Regions from separate parts of the Pseudoclavibacter sp. JSM 162008 genome, predicted to be linked through region 2. Evidence: predicted binding sites of a transcription regulator. Region 2 holds the regulator's gene; the other holds the start of a gene.
What was found. Region 2 encodes HspR, which represses chaperone genes until heat shock. Its sites were predicted from a motif close to AAGTTGAGTCNNNNNGACTCAACTT; they were not measured.

Region 1: ABVF28_RS05765 (Hsp20/alpha crystallin family protein) is a predicted target of HspR. The motif match lies at 1,591-1,615, and genes of this name have one in related genera.

The regions. Positions count from the first base shown of each region.
Region 1 is NZ_JBEWYX010000005.1:81,780-85,181, reverse strand. Features, by position in the region: gene ABVF28_RS05770 (xylulokinase) at 1-1,064, shown strand, start outside; gene ABVF28_RS05765 (Hsp20/alpha crystallin family protein) at 1,126-1,539, opposite strand; gene ABVF28_RS05760 (DNA-3-methyladenine glycosylase) at 1,701-2,633, opposite strand; gene ABVF28_RS05755 (rhodanese-related sulfurtransferase) at 2,713-3,402, shown strand, end outside.
Region 2 is NZ_JBEWYX010000006.1:136,136-139,537, reverse strand. Features, by position in the region: gene ABVF28_RS07110 (SDR family oxidoreductase) at 1-367, shown strand, start outside; gene ABVF28_RS07105 (helix-turn-helix transcriptional regulator) at 377-1,222, shown strand; gene ABVF28_RS07100 (heat shock protein transcriptional repressor HspR) at 1,675-2,190, opposite strand; gene ABVF28_RS07095 (DnaJ C-terminal domain-containing protein) at 2,199-3,209, opposite strand; gene ABVF28_RS07090 (nucleotide exchange factor GrpE) at 3,324-3,402, opposite strand, start outside.

The sequences.
Region 1 (3,402 bases), on a different contig from region 2:
AGCTCCGCTGGCTTCGGGATGCCGAGCCACAGAACGCGGCGCGTGTCGCCGCCGTCGCACTCCCCCACGACTGGCTCACGTGGCGGCTCCTCGGCTACGGCCCCGCCGACGAGAGCCCCCTCGGCCCCGACCTGACGAAGCTCACGACCGACCGCTCCGACGCTTCCGGAACCGGCTACTGGTCACCGTTCACCGGCGACTACGACCGCGAGCTGCTCGTCGCGGCGCTCGGCCACGACGTCATCCTCCCGCGCGTGCTCGGCCCGTCCGAGGTCGCCGGCAAGACCCCGGCTGGCGTGCTCGTCGCCGCGGGAGCCGGTGACAACGCGGGTGCCGCGCTCGGTCTCAACGCCCGTGCCGGCGACGTGGTCGTCTCCATCGGCACCTCCGGCACCGTGTTCTCGGTCGCCGAGCGGCCGGTTGTCGACCCGAACGGCGGTCTTGCGGGATTCGCCGACGCGACGGGCGAGTTCCTCCCCCTGTCCGCCACGCTGAACGCGGCGCGCGTCATCGACACGACCGCAACCGTGCTCGGCGTGGACCACGCAGAGTTCGGCCGGCTGGCCGCGTCCGCCCCCGTGGGCTCCGGCGGGCTCGCGTTCGTGCCGTACCTCGACGGCGAACGCACTCCTGACCTGCCGGACGCGACAGCATCCCTGCTCGGCATGACGCGTGGATCCTTCACACGCGAGAACCTCGCCCGCGCCGCGGTCGAGGGCATGCTCGGCAGCCTCGCACAGGCCCTCGATGCGCACCGCGCGCTCGGCGTCGACGCGAAGCGCGTCATGCTCATCGGCGGCGCCGCTCTGAGCGAGGGCGTGCGCGCCGTCGCCCCGACCCTCTTCGAGGTTCCCGTCGAGATCCCCGCGCCCGGCGAGTACGTCGCCGACGGCGCAGCCCGCCAGGCCGCCTGGATCGCGACCGGCAGCCGCCCCGACTGGCCCGTCGAGACCATCGCCCACCTGGAGCCGGCGCCTGATGCGGCGCTTCGAGCCCGGTTCGCGGCGGCCGCGGAACTCGCGCGGGACTCCGAGGAGTCAGGCAAGGGCCTGCGTTCCGTCTGAGACATCGCGAAGGGGGCAGTGTGAGATCGCACTGCCCCCCTTCTGCTGCGTCGCCTGTCGGCTACGCCTGGATGGTCTCGACCTTCGTGCCGGTCTCGATCTCGATCTTGCGCGGTTTCGCGCGCTCGCTGACGGGAACCGTCACGGTCAGCACGCCGTGCTCGTAGCTCGCGGCGATGCGCTCGGTGTCGAGGCCCTGGCCGAGCGTGAACTGGCGCAGGTAGCTGCCGCCGTTGCGCTCACGCACGAGCCACTTGGCACCCTCGGCGTTCACGGTGCTGCGCTCGGCGCGGATCGTGAGCTGCTGGCCGTCGAGGTCGACGTCGATCGAGCTGGGGTCGATGCCGGGCAGGTCGGCGGTGAGGATGTAGTGGTCGGCCTCACGGTAGAGGTCGATGGGCATCGAACGCGGACTGTTCGGCGCTCCCTGGAAAAGTCGTTCCATCTCCTGGAACGGATCGAAGACGCGTGCCATGTCGTTTTCCCTTCCTTGTACGCACTCTCACGATCGTGAGCGACTGCGGTGAAATTGAGTCGACTGGTGTCAACTTCCTTGCTCAGAAAATTAGCACTCGACCAGGCCGAGTGCCAGAAAGTTTGCTGAAAACCGCGTCAGCCGTGGGCGAACGACCCCCGTCAGTGGAAGCGGTGGTCCTGCACGGTCATGCGCGCGCCATGCTTCGGGCGCGGGTTGCCAGCCAGCTTGATGAGGCGCACGACCCGCTCGCGATGCCCCCGCCACGGCTCGAGCAGCTCCCGCATGCCGTCGTCGTCGACGTCGCAGCCCGCGAGCGCCCACCCCACCATGTTGGGGATGTGGTAGTCGCTGAAGCTCGGCGCGTCCGGGTCACCGTGCGAGCGCTGCACGGTCTCGTTTGCCGTCCACACGCCGACGCCGACGATCGAGCGGAGGCGGCGCAGTGGCTCCTCCGACCCGGTTGGCAGGCTCGCCGTGCGCTCCAGCGCCGACGCGACCGTCGCGGAGCGGATGACGGTACCCGTCCGGGAGTGATCGACGCCCGCCCGATGCCAGTCCCAGCTCGGGATGCGCCGCCACTGCTCCGGTGTGAGCGGAAGCCGCAGGTGGCGCGGCACAAGGCCGGCCGGGCCGGGCGCGGCATCCGCGTAGTCGCGGTGCAGGATGTCCCACGCTCGATGCGCCTCGAGGCCCGTGATCTTCTGCTCGATGATGGCGGCACTGAGCGCCTCGAAGACCGCCCCCGACTTCGGGAGCCGGAGCCCCTCGTTGCGACGCCGCACATCCGCCAGCTCGGGGAGCGCCTCGAGGCGCAGCTCGCTCCAGTCGTCATCGCGACCAAGGAGGACCGGGGCTTCGTCGACCGCGATCTCCGCGGCCTCGCCCCACGACACGATGCGGACCCCGTCCCGCGCCTGCCGGAAGACGGTCGTCGCCCCGCCCGCGAGCGCGTGCGACGTGCGCCACACGTCCCTCGAGACCGGGTGCATCCAGCAGGTCGGGTCGCGCCGGCCCCGCATGAGCGGCGACAGGGTCTGCACGACATCGACCGGCAGCGCCGGCCGATAGAGCGTCATGACCCGATCTGGCATGCGGCAAGGGTACGCAGACCCACCGACATCCGCGCCCCCTCGACGCTCGGAGCCCCGCCGCTCACCTAAAATCGACCGCATGGCTGTCCCCAAGATCGTGCTCTACTACGCCTTCGCGCCCCTCGCCGATCCGGAGGCGATCCGCCTCTGGCAGCGAGACCTCGCGGCGTCGCTGGGGCTGCGCGGGCGCATCCTGATCTCGAAGGACGGCATCAACGGCACCCTCGGCGGGGAGCTCGACGCGCTCAAGCGGTACGTGCGCACCACCCGCGAGTACGCGGCATTCAAGGACGCCGACTACAAGTGGTCGGAGGGCACCGGCCTCGATGAGAACGGACAGAGCCTCGACTTCCCGCGCCTCAGCGTCAAGGTGCGGGACGAGATCGTGAGCTTCGGGGCGCCCGGGGAACTGGAGGTCGACGAGCACGGCGTGGTCGGCGGCGGCACCCACCTTGCCCCTGACGAACTCCACGCACTGGTCGAGTCGCGCGACGACGTCGTCTTCTTCGACGGACGCAACGCCATCGAGGCCCAGATCGGCCGCTTCGAGGGCGCCGTCGTGCCAGAGACGGGCACAACCCGTGACTTCATCGCCGAGCTCGAGTCCGGCAAGTACGACGAGCTGAAGTCGAAGCCCGTCGTCACCTACTGCACGGGAGGCGTGCGCTGCGAGGTCCTCTCCGCGCTCATGATGAAGCGCGGCTTCAGCGAGGTGTACCAGCTCGACGGCGGCATCGTCCGCTACGCCGAGCAGTTCGGCGACGAAGGC
Region 2 (3,402 bases):
CCGCCTCAGCGAGGCGAACGACTGGGGCATCACGAGCAACCTCTCGCACCCCGGCATCTCCCCCACGAACCTCCTCTCCGCACAGCCGGGCATGGGCCGCACGAGCGACACAACCGAAGTCAAGGTCATCCGCGTGCTCTCGCGCATCGGCGTCGCCGGCACCCCACAGAGCGCCGCGCTCCCCGCGATCCTCGCCGCGACGAGCCCAGACGCGAAGGGCGGCCACCTCTACGGGCCGAAGGGCCCAGGCCACATCGGCGGCCGCCCCGCCGAGCAGAAGCTCTACTCGCGAGTCACGAGCGAAGCGGATGCGCGCCGCCTGTGGGAGCTGTCCGAGCAGTTCGTCGCCGAGCACGCGGCCCGCTAGCCTCGCGTCATGGACAGAGCCCAGCTTGCCGACTTCCTCCGCAGTCGCCGCGAGGCGCTGCAGCCGGACGACGTCGGCCTGACGAAGGGGCCGCGCCGCCGGACGGCGGGCCTGCGGCGCGAGGAGGTCGCGGCGCTCAGCGACATGTCGGTCGACTACTACAGCCGACTCGAGCAGAGCCGCGGCCCGCAGCCGTCCGAGCAGATGCTCGCCGCGATCGCCCGCGGTCTGCGACTCACCGTGGCGGAGCGCGACCACCTCTTCCACCTCGCCGGCCACCAGCCGCCGAAGCGCACGATCCGCGGCGAGCACGTCGCGCCGGGGCTCATGCGCATCCTCGACCGGCTCGCCGACACCCCAGCCCAGGTCATGACGGCCATGGGCGAGACGCTCGTGCAGACGCCAGCGGCGCGGGCGCTGTTCGGCGACGAGACCCGCTTCACCGGCAACGCCCGCAGCGTCGTCTACCGCTGGTTCACCGACCCGGGCGCCCGCGACGTCTACCCAGATGACGACCACAAGAAGCTGGGCCGGGCCTTCGCCGCGGATGCGCGCAGCTTCGCGGCCCAACAGGGTCCGGGCTCGCGCGCGCAGCGGGTCGTGGACGCGCTCCTCGTCGAGAGCCCGGAGTTCGCCGAGATCTGGGCCGACCACGAGATCAACGCGACGCACGAACTCGAGAAGCGGGTGCAGCATCCCGAGACCGGGATGATCACCGTGCAGTGCCAGTTCCTCGTCGACCCCATGCAGGGCCAGACGCTCTTGGTTCTCACGGCGACACCAGGCACCCAGAACTACGACAAGCTGCAGCTGCTCTCCGTGCTCGGCACGCAACGCCTGACCGCGGGCGCCTGAAGCCGCGAGCGCCCGCCCCCGGTAGCGCAGCCGTCCCGCATCCACCACCGCGACCGCAACCGCCCCGCATCCACCACCGCGACCGCCCCGCATCCACCACAGCGACCGCCCCAGAAGTTGTGGTTTTGTGCTGTTGCGCCACTTCACAACGGCATCTCGCCACAACTCTGCGCCGCCTCGGATGCACGCGAAGCACACCCGCCAGGGATGCCAATGACGCCGCCGACACCGCCCTGCACCTGAGGCCACAGCCCCATCCCCCCCAGAGGACGCCCCATCCCGCAGGGGACAGAGTTGTGGCCCGGTGTCGTTCCCGCGAACGGGAACGACATCGGGCCACAACTTTCTGGAGTTCGGCGGCGGTAGCGGCAGCAACCGCAGAGTCAGCAGCGGCGGCAGCGGCAGCGGCGGCGGCGGCGGCAGAGAGTCCGCAGCCGCAGCCTCGACGCGCGTTAGTCGCTCGCGGGCTTCTTCGCGGTGGGCCGGCGCCTGCGCACCGTGCGCGGGCGGTCCGCCTCGACGTCAGACTCCGCCTCGTGGACTCGGGCCGGCCGCCACACGACGACCTCCGTGCGACGGGCCATGCGGCGCCCGTGCGCGAGCGGCACGACGTCGCCGCGCTCGCCAGCCGCGAAGACGCGACCGCCAAGCCTCGTGAGTCGCTCGTCGGCAAGCTCCGCCTCGAGCGCGCGTACGCGACGGCGCAGCCCGAGCACCTCGCGCTGCAACTCGAGCACGCGGGCGATGCCCTCCAAGCTCACGCCCTCGTTCGAGAGCACCGCGATCTCCCGCAGCTGCGCCACGTCGCGCAGCGAATAGCGCCGCACGCGGCCCGCCGTACGCTGCGGCGTGACCAGACCCATCCGGTCGTATTGCCGCAGGGTCTGCGGGTGCATGTTCGCGAGCTCGGCGGCCATGGCGATCGCGAAGATCGGGGCGTCCTCGTCGAGGTCGGAAGGGAGTGCCATGAGCGCCCCTACCTGCCTTGGCGGGCGAGGCGGAGGAGATCCTCGCGCGGGCTCTCGTCACCGGATGCGGCGACGAAGTCAGCGAGGGCCTTCTCTTGCGCGCTTGAGAGATGGTTCGGGACCGCGACCTCCAGGTGCACGAGCAGATCGCCCTTGCCCTTCTTCGTCTCGATGCCGCGGCCTTTGACGCGCAGCGTCTTGCCGTTCGGGGTGCCGGGCGCGACCTTCACGCGCACGGTGCCGCCGTCGACCGTGGGTACCTCGATGGTCGCGCCGAGCACTGCCTCCGCGAAGGAGACGGGCACGGTGACCTCAAGGTTGAGGCCCGAGCGGGTGAAGACGGGGTCCGGGCGCACCGTCACCGTGAGGATCAGGTCTCCCGCTTCGCCGCCGTTGGGGCTCTGGCCGCCCTTGCCGCGGAGTCGGATCTTCTGCCCGTCCTCGACGCCGGCCGGAACGCGCACCTTCACTACGCGTCCGTCCTGCCCCTGCAGCTCCACGGTGTCGCCCTTGATGGCGGTCATGAAACCGAGGGTCGTGGATGCGCTCTGGTCGCGGCCCTTCTGCGGTCCGGTCTGGAACCCGGCGGGGCGACCTGCGCCGCCGCCGAAGCTGCCGGCGCCGAATCCGCCGCCACCTCCGCCGAACATGGAGCCGAGGAGGTCCTCGAAGTCCGCATTCGACGCGCCTCGGCGCGCACCGCCGCCGTTGAACATCCCGCCGAACACGTCCTCGAAGCCCGCGCCTCCGGGGCCGCCTGGGCCCTGCTGGAAGCGGGCGCCGGAGCCCATCGCGCGCATCTGGTCGTACTCTGCGCGGTGCTCTGGGTCGGAGATCACCGAGTAGGCCTCGGAGATCTCCTTGAACTTCGCCTCAGCAGCGGTGTCTCCCGGGTGCGAGTCAGGGTGGTACTGACGCGCGAGCTTCCGGTACTGCTTCTTGAGGTCTTTTTCGTCTACGTCCTTCGATACGCCGAGCACCGCGTAGAAGTCCTTGTCAAACCAATCCTGACTGGCCATATGGTCCTTCTGTTCCTAGGAATGAGCATGTCTTCTGGATGAACACGAGAGGGGGCCCGCGTCTGCGGTGCCCCCTCCCGTGTTCGATCGGTGCGGGTGCGCCGATCGCGGTGCTTACGAAGCGGGTACGAACACCGCTGCCTTCGCGACGCGGACCACGCGGTCGCCGACCGTGTAGCCGCGCTCGACAACA